3 regions of the Clostridium sp. JNZ X4-2 genome follow, and region 2 is predicted to be linked to each of the others. Evidence: riboswitches for the same ligand, from Rfam matches in the RefSeq annotation. Region 2 holds a riboswitch; each other region holds the start of a gene.
The links. Region 2 has a riboswitch for S-adenosylmethionine ahead of ACYUJ6_RS02495 (pyridoxal phosphate-dependent aminotransferase). Riboswitches for the same ligand answer to the same signal wherever they lie in the genome.
Positions count from the first base shown of each region.

Region 1: linked by a shared signal. The riboswitch ahead of ACYUJ6_RS07825 (methionine ABC transporter ATP-binding protein) and the one ahead of ACYUJ6_RS02495 (pyridoxal phosphate-dependent aminotransferase) in region 2 are both predicted to bind S-adenosylmethionine.
Region 3: linked by a shared signal. The riboswitch ahead of ACYUJ6_RS11640 (methionine ABC transporter ATP-binding protein) and the one ahead of ACYUJ6_RS02495 (pyridoxal phosphate-dependent aminotransferase) in region 2 are both predicted to bind S-adenosylmethionine.

Region 1 is NZ_CM142685.1:1,610,450-1,615,625, reverse strand. Features, by position in the region: gene ACYUJ6_RS07840 (trans-sulfuration enzyme family protein) at 1-974, opposite strand, end outside; gene ACYUJ6_RS07835 (MetQ/NlpA family ABC transporter substrate-binding protein) at 1,146-1,976, opposite strand; gene ACYUJ6_RS07830 (methionine ABC transporter permease) at 2,002-2,682, opposite strand; gene ACYUJ6_RS07825 (methionine ABC transporter ATP-binding protein) at 2,726-3,802, opposite strand; SAM riboswitch class I at 3,950-4,051, opposite strand; gene ACYUJ6_RS07820 (ISNCY family transposase) at 4,275-5,176, shown strand, end outside.
Region 2 is NZ_CM142685.1:488,476-493,651, forward strand. Features, by position in the region: gene ACYUJ6_RS02480 (DegV family protein) at 1-702, shown strand, start outside; gene ACYUJ6_RS02485 (IS1634 family transposase) at 832-2,547, opposite strand; gene ACYUJ6_RS02490 (DegV family protein) at 2,711-3,199, shown strand; SAM riboswitch class I at 3,246-3,346, shown strand; gene ACYUJ6_RS02495 (pyridoxal phosphate-dependent aminotransferase) at 3,495-4,670, shown strand; gene ACYUJ6_RS02500 (GntR family transcriptional regulator) at 5,055-5,176, shown strand, end outside.
Region 3 is NZ_CM142685.1:2,426,464-2,431,639, forward strand. Features, by position in the region: gene ACYUJ6_RS11630 (MetQ/NlpA family ABC transporter substrate-binding protein) at 1-18, opposite strand, end outside; gene ACYUJ6_RS11635 (methionine ABC transporter permease) at 43-711, opposite strand; gene ACYUJ6_RS11640 (methionine ABC transporter ATP-binding protein) at 708-1,487, opposite strand; SAM riboswitch class I at 1,691-1,797, opposite strand; gene ACYUJ6_RS11645 (DUF4317 domain-containing protein) at 1,881-3,065, opposite strand; gene ACYUJ6_RS11650 (HesB-like protein) at 3,250-3,588, shown strand; gene ACYUJ6_RS11655 (FxLYD domain-containing protein) at 3,611-4,936, shown strand; gene ACYUJ6_RS11660 (S1C family serine protease) at 4,923-5,176, shown strand, end outside.

The DNA.
Region 1 (5,176 bases), 1.1 Mb from region 2:
CTTATGAGTTCATAAGCTCCCTTTTCTCCATTAACTACATCTATGCTGAGCATTCCTCCATACAAGCCATTGATAAAATTTTTGCTGGCTATCTCCCTTGAAGGTGAAGATTTTAGTCCAGGATAATAAACTTTTTTCACTTTACCATGTCTCTCCAAAAAATCTGCCAATTTTATAGCATTTTGAGAGTGCTGTATCATTCTAATCTCCAAAGTTCTAAGGCTTCTTATAACAAGCCATGCATCAAAAGGACTCATCATGGGACCATAAAGCGCCCCTATATTTCTTATGTTCTGGGTAAGTTCTTTATTTGAAACTGCAATTCCGCCAGTTACATCACTGTGACCGCACAAATACTTTGTTGCACTGTATACCACTATATCAGCGCCCAACTTTATAGGCTGGCATACTATAGGAGTGGCAAAAGTATTGTCCACAATTAATTTTGCATTGTGAGAGTGAGTCATATTAGATATTGCCCTTAAATCAGCTACCTTCATCAGTGGATTTGATATAGTTTCCACATACACCAATTTTGTATTGGGCCTAAAATATTTTTCCATGGGCTCATTTATGGTATCTACAAAAGTAACGTCTATATTGAATTTACTCAATTCATTCTTAAGGAATTGATAAGTTCCACCGTATAATACATTGTCTGCTATTATATGATCTCCTGACTTTACCAGAGATAAAATTGACATGGAAACAGCTGCCATTCCAGATGAAAAGACCTGGGCATCTTCTCCCTCGTCAACACTGCACATTATTTCCTTTAATGCATCATGAACCGGGTTCCCGTTTCTAGAATACACATATCCCTTGGCTTTTCCCTCATAAACTTCATCCAATGTTTCTACATCATCAAAAGCAAATACGGAAGTCATAGAGATAGGTAAAGTCTTAGATTTAGAAATGGATTCCGGATTTTGTTCTCCAAGGTGAATTAGCTTTGTAGCAAAACTTTTATTCATAATAAACTCCTCCAAATACTGCTAATATTATTTTTACCTATTGTAATTTATATAACATCTATTTTATCTAAATCCTCTTCACAAGTAAATGCCTTAATGAAACAATATTTCTCCATAAAATAATATTTTTAAATTTCAAACATATCTTAAATCTCCAATTTTTAACCAAGCTTAAAAAACAGGAATTTCTGATCCTTTATAAGTTTCTTTTATAAGTTTCTTTATTTCATCAGTTTGATAAGCCTTAACTACTTTTTTGTAAACAGCATTGTTTTTGTCCTTGTCTCTGGCCACAATTACATTTATATATGGTTTTGCATTTTTATTAGATACATCTTCCAGATAAATTGAATCCTTAACCGGGTTGAGTTTGGCATCTATAGCTACTCCACTATTTATTATTGCTGCATCCACATCTGGAAGTGATCTTGGAATCTGGGTAGCAACAAGTTCTACAAATTGAATATTCTTTGGATTTTCAGTTACATCCTGAAGTTTTGGCAAAAGGCCAATTCCTTCTTTTAATTTTATTAGGCCAGCACTTTGAAGCAGGTTCAATCCTCTGCCCTCATTTGTTGGATCATTTGGAATAGCTATTTTTGCACCTTCTGCAACATCCTTAATGGATTTTATTTTATTTGAATACACTCCAAGGGGTGCAAGTACAGTTTCACCTATAGCACTGATCTTCAGTTTGTGTTCTGTTTTGAATTTATTCAGATAAGCATAATGCTGAAATGAATTCAAATCAATTTCTCCATCGGAAAGTGCCAGATTAGGACGTACATAATCTGCAAAGCTTACAATCTGCAGATCAATATTTTCTTTTGCCAGGTTTTGTTTGACTTTGTCCCAAATCTTGTGATCATCACCCGTTATGCCTATCTTCACCACCTGTTTCTTATTGCTGGTAGTTTGTCCAGCACTATTGCTGGAACCGCAGCCTGCCAAAACTCCAAGAGACAATATAACTGTTAAAAATAATCCTATAATTTTTTTCATTTTCAAGACCTCCCTAGTCTATAAATTAATGTGCTGTCAATTTTGATAAAATATCTCCTACAAGTTGAATAAGATTTACAATAACTAAAAGTACAATTATTGTGGCCACCATAACATCTGTCTGAAAATATTGATATCCATAGCGTATGGCAAAATCTCCTAGTCCGCCTCCCCCTACAGTACCCGCCATGGCAGATAATCCAATAAGGCTTATAATTGTTATTGTAAGAGCATGGATAATACCAGGCAGCCCTTCAAGAAGCATTACTCTAAAAATTATTTCAAAAGGACTTGAACCCATTGATTGTGCAGCTTCAATCACCCCCTTATCTATCTCAAGCAGTGCTGATTCTATTTGCCTGGCAATAAAAGGAGTGCACCCGAATATAAGCGGCACCAGTGCTCCTTTCGTACCTATGGTAGTACCTACTAAAAGTCTTGTAAGAGGAATTATAGCTGCCAGGAGAATAATAAACGGTATGGATCTGAAAATATTTATTATTTTACCAAGTATACTGTTAATAATCTTATTCTCCAGTATGCCTTCTTCTTTTGTAACAACCAGGGTAACTCCCATTACTGTTCCAACTACTGTTGATATGATTCCTGAAATGGCTACCATATAAAAAGTTTCAAATATTGCTTTTATCATCTCAGGATATAGATTCACCAAATTTGGTGCTATCTTTCCTAAAAATTCAATCATTATTTATCACCTTCATAATTTTTTTAATTTTCATGTTTGAAATTTAATTATTTCCAACTTTTAGTTTTGAATCATCTTTTTTAATATTCACATACTCCACATGTATATTATTTTCCTCTAAATACCTTATTGAACTATCTACTCCTTCGTTGCTGCCTCTTAATTTTACTATTAAGTTTCCTATAGGTACATTTTGGATTATCTCTATATTTCCAAACAATATACTGGCATCTATTTTAAACCTTCTGGAAATCTTTGAAATAAAAGCCTGACCTGTTTTTTGCCCGGTAAAAGATATTTTAACAATACTCTCCTCTTCAGTTATTTCTTCTATTTCACCTACAGAGTTTCCCTCTTTAAGGAAATCGTAGATTTTTTCATAGTGAAATAATGAGGATATAAATTTCTTTGTTATATTAACTTTTGGATTTGTAAATATATCTATAATATTTCCTTCCTCCACTATTTTACCGGAATCTATTACTGCAACCCTTTGGCATATATCCTTCACAACTTCCATTTGGTGGGTTATAACTACTATTGTCAATTTTAATTTTTCATTGATGTTTTTTAAAAGTTTTAAAATTGCCCGAGTTGTTTGTGGATCCAAAGCGGATGTTGCTTCATCGCATAAAAGCACTTCAGGGTCATTTGCCAGTGACCTGGCAATTCCAACTCTTTGTTTTTGTCCACCGCTTAACTGTGAAGGGTATACATTTATTTTGTCACTTAGTTCCACCAGTTTTAAAAGATCCAGCACCTTTTTTTCTATGCCTTTTTTACTCAAACCCTTTCTCTTTAAAGGATAAGCCACATTTTCAAATACCGTTCTGTTTTTCATAAGGTTAAAATTTTGAAATATCATTCCAATTTTTTCTCTACTTTTTCTCAGTTCTTTTGAAGATAAACGGGTTAAATTCTTTCCATTTACAATTACTTCTCCGGAAGTTGGCTGTTCCAATAAATTTATACAACGAATTAAAGTACTCTTTCCAGCTCCACTATATCCTATAATTCCAAAAATTTCACCAGCTTTAATGTGAAGATTAATGTTTTTTAAAGCTTCAACTGTATTAGTTTTACTCGTATAAATCTTGTTGATATTTTTTAGCCATATCATCCTTTTTCCTCCTTTAAAATTTCAGTCAATTTTTTTAACCATATATTGCAGTTTTACAGTAATTTCATATATAAAATAAAAAACCTCTTCATACAAAGAAGAGGTTGAGAGGCATAAAAAAAACCCGTGAAAGGGTTTTTATGCCTTTCCTCATCTTTCAGAACAATGTTCTGCTGGATTTAGCACCATCACATATATGTGGTTGCTGAAACTTCAAAGGGCCAGTCCCTCAGTTTCTCTTGATAAGGATATATTTGATTTTTACGAATTTATTTTATAAATTAGATTATACAACTTATTTTTATTATGTCAATATGTAATGTTAATTTTTTATTATTGACTATGATTGATTTGTGATAATGTCTTAGTATACCATTTGCGATTATGTCCCAAATAAATAAAAAATAATGTTAGAATATACCTCATGACAATAAGAAATGAGGTGGACATAATTAGAAAGGTAGAATTAAGTATGAAAGAAGATTTTAAATATAAGATTATTAAAAAATTAGTAGAAACCAATGGTAATAAGAAAGCTGCTGCTATTCGTCTTGATTGTTCTGTTAGACATGTGAATAGAATGGTAAATGGATATTGTGCTAAGGGCAAGGATTTCTTTGTCCACGGGAATAAAGGCCGCAAGCCTATCAATTGCTTTTCAGAAGAGACTAGACGTAAAATTATTGATTTATATCAAACTAAATATCATGGAGCAAACTTTACACACTACTCTGAGCTTTTAGCTGCTTATGAAGGCATTTCTATTGCTCCTAGCACTATTAACACAATCCTTATGGCTGAACATATCATATCTCCCAAAGCCTGTCGTGTTACGAAAATGAGGGTGAAAATGGAATTACTAGAGAAACAAAAAAGTTCCAATTTATCCACAGACGATAAGTTAGAAATTGATAGATCCATTATTGCTATTGAAGACGCTCATCCGCGCCGACCACGTTGTGCTTACTTTGGTGAAATGATCCAGATGGATGCATCTTTACATCTTTGGTTTGGAAACACTAAATCCCAGCTCCACATAGCCATTGATGATTCAACTGGTGCTATTGTTGGCGGGTACTTTGATGAACAGGAAACCCTGAAAGGATATTACAATGTATTGAATCAGATTCTTGTACAATACGGTATCCCATATATGTTATTCACTGATCGAAGAACTGTATTTGAATACAAACAAAAGAAAGCTCCAACTACAGAGGAGGATACCTTTACACAATTTGGATATGCCTGCAAACAATTAGGTATTGAAATTAAAACTAGTAGTGTCCCTCAAGCAAAGGGTCGTGTAGAACGCCTATTCCAAACATTACAATCACGATTACCCTTAGAACTTGAGCTAGCAGGTGTAACAAGCCT
Region 2 (5,176 bases):
ATTGAAATTCCCAAGTCCTCCCTGCCCTCAATAGAGGATATGGAAAGGGCTTTTGATAAGCTGGAAAAAGAAAATTATACCCATGTGATAGCCGTGGTAATTTCCAGCGGACTTTCAGGTACATACAATGCACTGAAAATGGTAAGCCGAAGGCATAAAAAATTAGTCACATATATTTATGATTCCAAGTCAACTTCCCTGGGAGAGGGAATTATTTTAAAGGAATGCGGAAATCTCATTGAACAGGGTAGGAGCTTTAGTGAAATTGCAGATTATATACCAAAAATAAAAAGTAAAATGCATTTCCTTTTTGTTTTTGGAACACTGGAATATGCCAGAAAGGGAGGACGTATAGGAAGAATATCCGGAACCATAGGTGAAGTATTGGATATAAAACCCATAGTATATTTTGATGATAATCAAGGGATATGTTTTACCCGTGACAAGGTAAGGGGCAGAAAAAAATCCTTAAGTAAAATGATAGATATAGGCAGGCAGTTTTTGGGCAAATCTCCCTGTGATGTATATATAGTTCATGGCAATGCGCAGGAAGATGCAGAAAATGTTTATAATAGAATTTCCAAATTACACAATGTGGAAAATGCATATATGATAGGACAGATAAGCCCTATAGTAGGAGTTTATTCCGGACCCGGAACCGTGGGAATATGTTATAAAGAAAAATCATGGCCATTGACTTAACAAATGTAAATAGTTATAATTAATAAAACCTAAGTTTTGCAGCAAAAACGAATAAAAAATACCCGTTAGGCCAGTAAACATGCTGGTTAGCGGGTATTCTTTTTTGTCAGAGAATCATAGCGTTATAAATCATTTTTTGGTAGATGCTAAAACTTTTTTTATCTCACCTAAACTTCGTATCTTTTTGGAGTAGTCAATGTTAGAAATAACTCCAATTTCATTTAATATATCATTGAAATAATCAAACATGTAATAATTCTGCTGAACATAGCTGCATTCAGCTTTTGACAAAGTTTCTAGTAGTTTTCCAATACTATATTTGTTTCCTGTTTTCATCTCAAGTATCCTTGCAATCACCAGAGCAACGAAACAGATTAAAAAATGTGCTTCTATATGCCCTTGGGTGGATACAAAAACTGGTCTTGCCTCTAAGTCACTTTTAGTTACTCGGAAAGATTCTTCAATCTTCCATAACCCTCGGTACATATCAATGATTTTATCATCAGATTCTTTATATTCACTAGTTACAATGACATAGTAACCATCCAAAGCTTCTTCTTCCTCTAGTTTGTCCATGTCTAATTTTAGAAGTTGTGTTGGTTTCAAGATTTCTCCAGTTTCTTTATCGAAGTTAATGTTTTTTATATATTTAGCTGCACCATAGGAAGTAACCCTTGTATAAGAACCCGGATTTGAGATTAAGTCCTGTGCTTTTGCAAGTGCGGCAGCACGCTCAGCCTTAGCACGTTTATCATATTTTTCGCTGTAGAATACTACCTGTTTTTCATGTACTACTTTTTTTAATTTTTTTCCGTTAGATGATGTTATCTGAATTGTTCTTGGGTATAATCTAGATTTTCTCTTGTATTCTGTGCCTAGCCATTCATATCCTTCTTTTGCTAATACATACTGTTTTAATTCTTTGTCAGAACCGCGAACAGACATACTGAATACATACCCATCTTTTGTAGGAGTATGAGTCGTATACCAAATGTTGTCGCCAGTAGTCATGCCTTTGTCTGCCACCGTTATTACCCTGCCAAGATTATATTCCTTCTTGATACGTGCAAAATTAGGTCGATAGGTAAGGCAGTCATTAGTGTTTCCTGAAAATAGCTCATAGGTAATGGGAAGCCCTTTGTTGTCTATAAATAACCCCATTTGTACAATTGGATTTGGTCGGTGTTCTTTCGATACTCCCTTTTTTCTGAGGTTGTCCATTTTATCAGTTTCAAAGTAGTAGTTGGTTACATCATAGTAAATAAGACTGGTATCTCTTCCATAGAGTTCTTTGATTTTATTGTTGATCCAAAATTGGAGACTCTCTTTATGCTTGTTAAAAAAGGTAAGGCAACGATAAACATCATCAAGAGAATAGTTATCTTTTTCAAAGAACCAATCTTTATTCTCAAAAGTTTTCTTTTTTGAAGCAGGATTCAAAAGCCTTGAATAAACAAGGAGTTTCATGATTGTATCAGCATCATAATTGTCCTTAGTATGACGTTGTCTGTTGGTAAGGAAAGTGTGTATGCCAAGCTCATGATAAATCTTGCTTAACGCAGTATATCCAAAATTTTTACGCAAGGTAACATCTTGCTCGATTGTATCAGCATCATGAAATACAAAAGTGATTGGAGCTCTTTTACATTTCTTTTCTTCCTTTAATTGTTCAACACGTGCAGAGAAGAAAGAGATTGGATCATCATATTCTTTTTCTAATTCGTCGAGAAATCCTAAAGATTCCACAGTTATCTGCCGGGAACATTTTTTAGTTTTATCATAGTAACTATCTACAATGGATAACCGAATTCTGCCATTGCTAGAAGGAGTCTTTTTTAGGTACATAAACAATCATCTCCACACATATAATACTAATTATATCACAATACTACATAGAGCGCTAGTAAAATATGACGAAAAACGAAAATAAAAATCCCCGAATTCGCCAGTAAAATCAATGAATCCAGGTTAAGTTAAGTAAAAAGTTGCTGCAAAACTGTGGGGAATTATTTTAAAGGAATGCGGAAATCTCATTGAACAGGGTAGGAGCTTTAGTGAAATTGCAGATTATATACCAAAAATAAAAAGTAAAATGCATTTCCTTTTTGTTTTTGGAACACTGGAATATGCCAGAAAGGGAGGACGTATAGGAAGAATATCCGGAACCATAGGTGAAGTATTGGATATAAAACCCATAGTATATTTTGATGATAATCAAGGGATATGTTTTACCCGTGACAAGGTAAGGGGCAGAAAAAAATCCTTAAGTAAAATGATAGATATAGGCAGGCAGTTTTTGGGCAAATCTCCCTGTGATGTATATATAGTTCATGGCAATGCGCAGGAAGATGCAGAAAATGTTTATAATAGAATTTCCAAATTACACAATGTGGAAAATGCATATATGATAGGACAGATAAGCCCTATAGTAGGAGTTTATTCCGGACCCGGAACCGTGGGAATATGTTATAAAGAAAAATCATGGCCATTGACTTAACAAATGTAAATAGTTATAATTAATAAAACAATAAATATAAATCTTGAACTTATCAAGAGAGGTGGAGGGAACAGGCCCTTTGAAACCCGGCAACCAGTACATTGTACAGTGGTGCCAAATCCTGCAGCGGGAGCTGAAAGATGAGAATGTATTTTGTAATTTTAAGTCTGAGGTGTTTCCTCGGACTTTTATTTGTTTACGGATATTTATTTCATTCCTATGCTCAAGCTCCGCCTGAATCCAAGAATCACTTTATTTTTATTGTGGAATCAATTGAAAGGAAGGATGCGTTTGTATGCCTGAATTAAGTAAAAAACTAGTTAATTTCACGGACTCAGTTATAAGAAGAATGACCAGAATATCAAATAAATATGGAGCAATCAATTTATCCCAGGGTTTTCCGGACTTTGATCCGCCTAAAGAAATAAGAGAAGCACTTAAAATAGCAGCGGACAAGGGACCTCATCAATATGCAATTACCTGGGGTGCACAAAACCTGAGAGAGGCCCTTGCGGAAAAACAATCTAAATTTATGGGACTTGATATAGATCCAGAAACTCAGATTGCAGTTACCTGTGGAAGCACGGAAGCAATGATGGCCTCTGTTATGACTGTATGCAATCCCGGAGACAAGGTAATAGTATTTTCTCCTTTTTATGAAAATTATGCGGCAGATGCAATATTAAGCGGAGCACAACCTATATATGTACCACTTTACCCGCCGAATTTTTCTTTTAACAGGGAGGAGCTTGAAAATGCATTTAAGCAAAGGCCAAAGGCCCTTATACTGTGTAATCCATCCAACCCATCGGGGAAGGTGTTTACCTATGGGGAATTGAAATTCATAGCCGGCCTGGCAGAAAAATATGATTCCTTTGTAATAACTGACGAAGTATATGAGCATATTGTAATGGATCCATATAAACATGTTTATTTTGCTTCACTTCCAGGCATGTTCAACAGGACTTTAAGCTGCAGCTCTTTTTCCAAGACTTATTCTATAACCGGATGGCGGATAGGTTATGTCATAGGTGATGAGAGAGTCATAGAAAATGTAAGGAAAGTACATGATTTTCTTACGGTGGGGGCGGCGGCACCGCTTCAGGAAGCAGTTGTAGCAGGACTTAAATTACCCATGGAATACTATGATTGGCTGAAAAATCTGTATACTGAAAAGAGGGACTTGTTTCTTCAGGGATTAAGGGAGGCAGGACTTAAATATGTCAAACCCCAGGGAGCCTATTATGTTCTCATAGATGTTTCAGAGTTTAATGTAAAAGATGATTTGAAGTTCTGTGAGTGGCTTGCAAAAGATGTGGGAATAGGGGCAGTCCCCGGTTCAAGCTTCTTTAAGGAGGACATAAATTATTTAATAAGACTGCATTTTGCAAAAAAAGATGACACCCTTTTAAGGTCTATTGAAAAACTGAAAACACTCAGGGAAAAGGCTGAATTTTATAAAGAGGGATAGGCTGCTTATAATGTACAATTGACAATTGACAATGCACAATGCACAATTCACAATGCACGATGCACAATTTACAATGCATAATTTACAATGCATAATTCACAATTCGCAATGCACAATGTACAATGCATAATTCACAATTCACGATGCACAATTGACAGTGTACAATCACAATGCACGATTCGCAATTCAGAGTTTAAAATACAAGTTTAAAGACAATCCGGGGACAGGTTCCTAATTGTCTTTTTTCTTTAAGCTTATTTTTTAAAATATCTGTTACTTGATGGTACATTGATAAGCTGACTTTAAAATAATATATTAAAGATCGTTGCAATATTATTCTATTTGTTATATATTATATATAACAAATAGAATAGGAGGGCAGTTATGATAATTAAAATAGATTTTGATTCGGAAACACCTATATATGAACAGCTTAAAAGGAGCATTATAGAGGGAATGGCAGATGGAAATCTAAAACCGGGAGAAAGTCTTCCTTCCGTAAGGCA
Region 3 (5,176 bases), 1.6 Mb from region 2:
TACACTTTTCTTTTTCATATTAATTCATCTCCCTTAAAATAATCAATCAAATTTATATCTTTTTTTATTTACATATCTGGAAATATGATCTCCTGAAAATTGTATAAATTGTACCAGAAAAATTAATAGTATAACTGTAGCCGCCATAATGTCTTTACGAAATCTCTCATAACCAAAACGTATTGCCAGGCTTCCCAATCCTCCTGCTCCTATAGCACCAGCCACGGCAGTAAATTCAATAATGGATATAATTGAAATCGTAATCCCCCTTATAAGTGAGGGCAGTGCTTCTGGTATTAAAACTTTTAATATAATCTGAAATGGTTTTGCTCCTACAGCCAAAGCTGCTTCAATTTTTCCCCATTCTACTTCTTCTATTGATGTTTCAATAATTCTAGCTAAAAAAGGTGCTATTCCTATGGATATTGGAACAATAGCCGCCTTCATACCCAGGGTAGTTTCTACTATCAATCTGGCTAATGGCAACAAGACCACAATTAATATTATAGAAGGAAGGGATCTTATTGCATTTACTATAGCAGCCAATACTTTATTTAATTTTTCATGCTCTAAAATATGTCCTTTTTTAGTAACAACCAGAATAATTCCAAGGGGCAGCCCGATGAGCAGTGCTATGCAGCCAGCTATAATTACCATTTCTATGGTTTCCGACAATCCTTTTAGAATCAGCATTTTAAAATCATCAGTCATATTACCTCACCTCCAGGATAATTGGAACTCACACTGAGACTTCTCATTATTTTAACAAACTTTTTAGCAGTATCACTTTTAGGATTTAAAAATACTGAATTTGTGCTTCCTGTTTCCACAATCTTACCTTCTTCAATTACTGCCATATTATTGCATATATATTTAATAACATCCAACTCATGGGTTATAAGCAGAATAGTTAAATTAAGTTTTTTATTTATATCCCTTAAAAGCTCCAATATGGAATAAGTAGTCTGAGGATCTAATGCAGAAGTAGCTTCATCACTTAATAACACATCTGGTTTATTGGCCAGTGCCCTGGCTATACCCACTCTCTGTTTCTGACCTCCGCTTAATTGGGCAGGATAAGAATCCACCTTGTCACTCAGCTCTACTAAACTCAATATTTCATGCACTCTGTTTTTTATCTTTTGTTCAGGATAACCGGATATCTTTAGAGGAAAAGCTACGTTCTTATATACAGTCATTGAATCAAACAAGTTAAAATCTTGAAATATTATTCCAATTTTTTTTCTAGCTTCTCTAAGTTGGTTTTTATCCATAGCAGTAATATCTTTGCCTCCAATGAGTACAGTACCTGTAGTTGGTTCCTCAAGCCTGTTCAAGCAGCGTATCATTGTAGATTTTCCAGCTCCGCTAAAGCCTATTATTCCAAAAATATCTCCTTTCTCCACTTCAAGGTTTATATCTTTTAGTACTTGAATTTTACCTTTAGGCGTACTAAAGGTTTTACTTAAATTTTGTACACTTATCATAATAATTTCCTTCCTCCTTTCCTTTTAATAATTGCCTATATGTCATCTCTCTTCAATCAAAATAAATTTTGCCAAAACAAAAAGAGACTAAATCTTATAAATCAGAATTTAGTCTCCAGTTTTTCTGGTGAACCTTTAAAATTTATATTTAATTAAATTATAAAAAACTCAGAGGAAACCCCTGAGTTTATATTCTCATGATTACCTCATCTCTCAGCTATAACAGGCTGCAGGAATTAGCACCAATGCATTAGTAAATACTGGTTGCTGGGCTTCATAGGGCCTTTCCCTCCACCTCTCTTAATAAGTTTATTCAATATTTAATATTATGACAATCAGTATATCAGCAATACTAAACATTGTCAATAAATTTTTTACTGAAAAATTGAAAATTTAGATATAATCTTCTATTTCCTCAGTCTCCAGATTAAGTCCATTTACAACCATATCTTCTTTCAGTTCTATTAATAGACATTTTCTGCCCTTTTTATCCACTACCTGCCTTACACTGCCCAAGTCCTGTGGTTTTATGGTTATGCTTGTATTTTCATTCTCAATCTTTATGGATTTGCTTTTAAAATCCGGAACTACATTTCTGGCTTTAAACTCATAATCTTCTCCGCATACTTCCTGAAAAGCATTTTTAATAGATTCTGTACTTTCTACACCACTTTCTCCCATAACTTTTGTAACTTCATTCATATCTAAGGTTGGTTCTTCTTCTGTGTCTTCTTCATCAAGCTTTTCATTTATTTTTTCATATATGTCCTGCATAACATCCGGTTTTATTTTGCCTCCTACTGCGCTGCCCAATATGGCATTAAAATTTTCTTTTTCTTCTACTGCTGTAGGTTTTATGGTACAATCCAGTACCTTCTCTACAAAAGTTCCATTAATTTGTTTGGCCTTTGAAGAATAATATATTATCTTATTTACATCTACATACTGAGATGTAAAACTTGGAAACATAAATCCATCCAGGGGGGAATTTAAATTTATGATCATATCCAATGCAGAGTTTGGCTTGAATTTCATTTCAGTATAGTCAAATTTTAATACCTTTTTAGGAATTTCCACTTTATTTACACTACATAATAAAAATTCTACAGCCTGCACATAATCTTCTATGTCACTGTCTCCTTCATCCTCACTTTTTTTATTACTGCTGTAATACTCCGCTTTTATAAAATTTATCACTACATCTGTATCGTAAGTATAATTCTCAGATATTTTATCCACTACTTTATCTCCAAATTCAGCTATACTCTCCTTGGAATTTAAAGCATTATACAATATATGCTGGGTATTTTCACTGTCATCCGGATTTTTTTCCATTTCCATTGCTCTAAAATTCAATTCAAATATTTTGGAATCCAGGGAACCTGTGAGCACCTTCTTAAAATTATTTAAATAAAGTTCTCTTTTCTCTATTTCCATCATTTCAAAATGCTCCAATTCCCTAGTTATTATTTCTCCATTATCTTTTTTTAAATATACGCTGTAGACCTCTTTAATAGGCAGCTTATAGCTTCCCAATTTAAATTCCTTCCTTATATTTGCCAAATCTTTTTTATTCATGTTTACATCTCCGCTCTATGTAATTATGTAATTCTATCTTATACATACTTATTTTAACAAAATATAATAATATTTGCTATAAATAAATTTCTATAGTACAAATATAAAATTTTTGATACAATACATATAAAGTATGTTTATGTACTTGCAAAAAAATAAATTATTATATAAGAGAGGGTTTTATATGAATTTTATAAAAATAAGTGATATAGCCTATAGTGAATTCAAAAAGTTTTTAACTGAAAACAATATAACTTGTGATGTAATAAGAATCTATTTAGAAGGCATGTCCTGTCATGGTCCCCGTTTTAACATAAGTGTGGACAATAAAACTGATAATGACTTAATTCAACAGGTAAAGGATATAAACTTTATAGTAGATAAGAATTTATTTGTACAATTCAGTGGTTTCATATTCCTTTGTGGAAGTGAAAATGGCCTTGGGGATGGAAAGTTCACTATAGCACCTGTATTTAATCCTAATGTTTCAAATTGTGAAAGCTGTCATGGATGTGAAAATTAATAATTTTAAGGAGAATGACCCAATGTTTTGTTATAAATGCGGAGCTAGAATTTCCAGTGAAGCTTTATTTTGTGAAAAATGTGGAGCCAATTTAAAAGATAATATTAAAGAGGAAAATTCAAATGGAAGCACCATTCAAGTTCACAACATACGGCAGGTCCTGAAACAAAACATAGAAAAGGATCAGGTGAATGCTCTAACTCCAGATAAATCAAATAACAATGTAACAGATTCTAATTCAAGTATAAAAGATAAAAATAAAGCTTGCCGTAAAATTCCTTTTTATAAAAACATAAATATAGCCATGCCCCTTTTATCTGCAGTAATTACTGCAGGTTTAACCTGTACCTATTATTTCTATCAGGTTTCGCTTTCAAAAAATATAGAAAAGAATAGGGTAACTGCTGAAAACATGGCACTTCAAGGTAATATATCCGGTGCTTATCCAATAATAGACAAAGCTTTAAGCTTACGTCCAAATAATGAAACTTTAAAAGCAGATAAAAAGTTTTTACAGGATGGTGAAATTGTAAACTCCCATATAAATGCTCTAGACAATTACATAAAGGAAAAAGATTACAATAAAGCTTTAAATGAACTGGATGAGACCAGTAATTTAATATCAGACAAAGCTGGAGCTTTTTATTCCCTATTAAATAAAAACATAGACAATAAAAAGATGAGTATAACTGTACTACAGATAAAAAACGAAATGAATAATAAAAGCAGTATAGAGGATTTGGCTGAACTCCTCAATAAAATATCCAATTACAATGTAAAAGAAGCCAGTGAAACTGCTTCGGAACTGAGAAAGAGAATAAGCAGCATAGCTTATGATACTGCAAACGAATACTTGAAGAAAAATGATTTTACTTCTGCCCTTGAAACCTTAAACAAGGGTATTACCTATAATCCAAATGACAAGAAATTAATTAATTTTAAACAGATTATAATATCCGAAAAAAATTCTTTTGAAGCAGCTGAACAAACCAGGCTTCAAAACGCCCTGGCCTCAGCAGCCATGGAAGATAAAAATAACAAGACCAATGCAGTAGAAGTAACTTCCGCTTCCACTGCTGTAAACAAATATGGGGATTTTGTAATAAAGGGAAATATTAAAAATATAGCTACAAAGCCAATAAGTTCAGTTCAAATATACTATACCATATATGATTCCAACAACACTGAACTTGGAAGTGACTCTACTTACGTATATCCTAACCATCTGGATATAAATGATACAGGTGAATTTGAGAATACAGAATATGGGTTATCAAAAGGCCATCATATTAAAATTACAAATATAACCTGGGTTTTGCCACAGGAGGACAATTATGAAAATAAATAGAAATTTTATAATCTCCCTTCTTATAACAATAACCCTTGTAGTATTTGGTGCTGCTGCATGTATAATTATACATAAAAATATAAGTCTTAAATCCTCTAGAAGTTCATCTAAATTAGGAGATGTGGCTGAAGCGCTAAGTGCTCCTAAGCCCAAAAATTTAAAGGCAATAATACATGAAAATCAAAAACTGGTTGTATCCCTGGAAGTAAAAAACGGCAGCGAAAATATAACCGGTTCTGG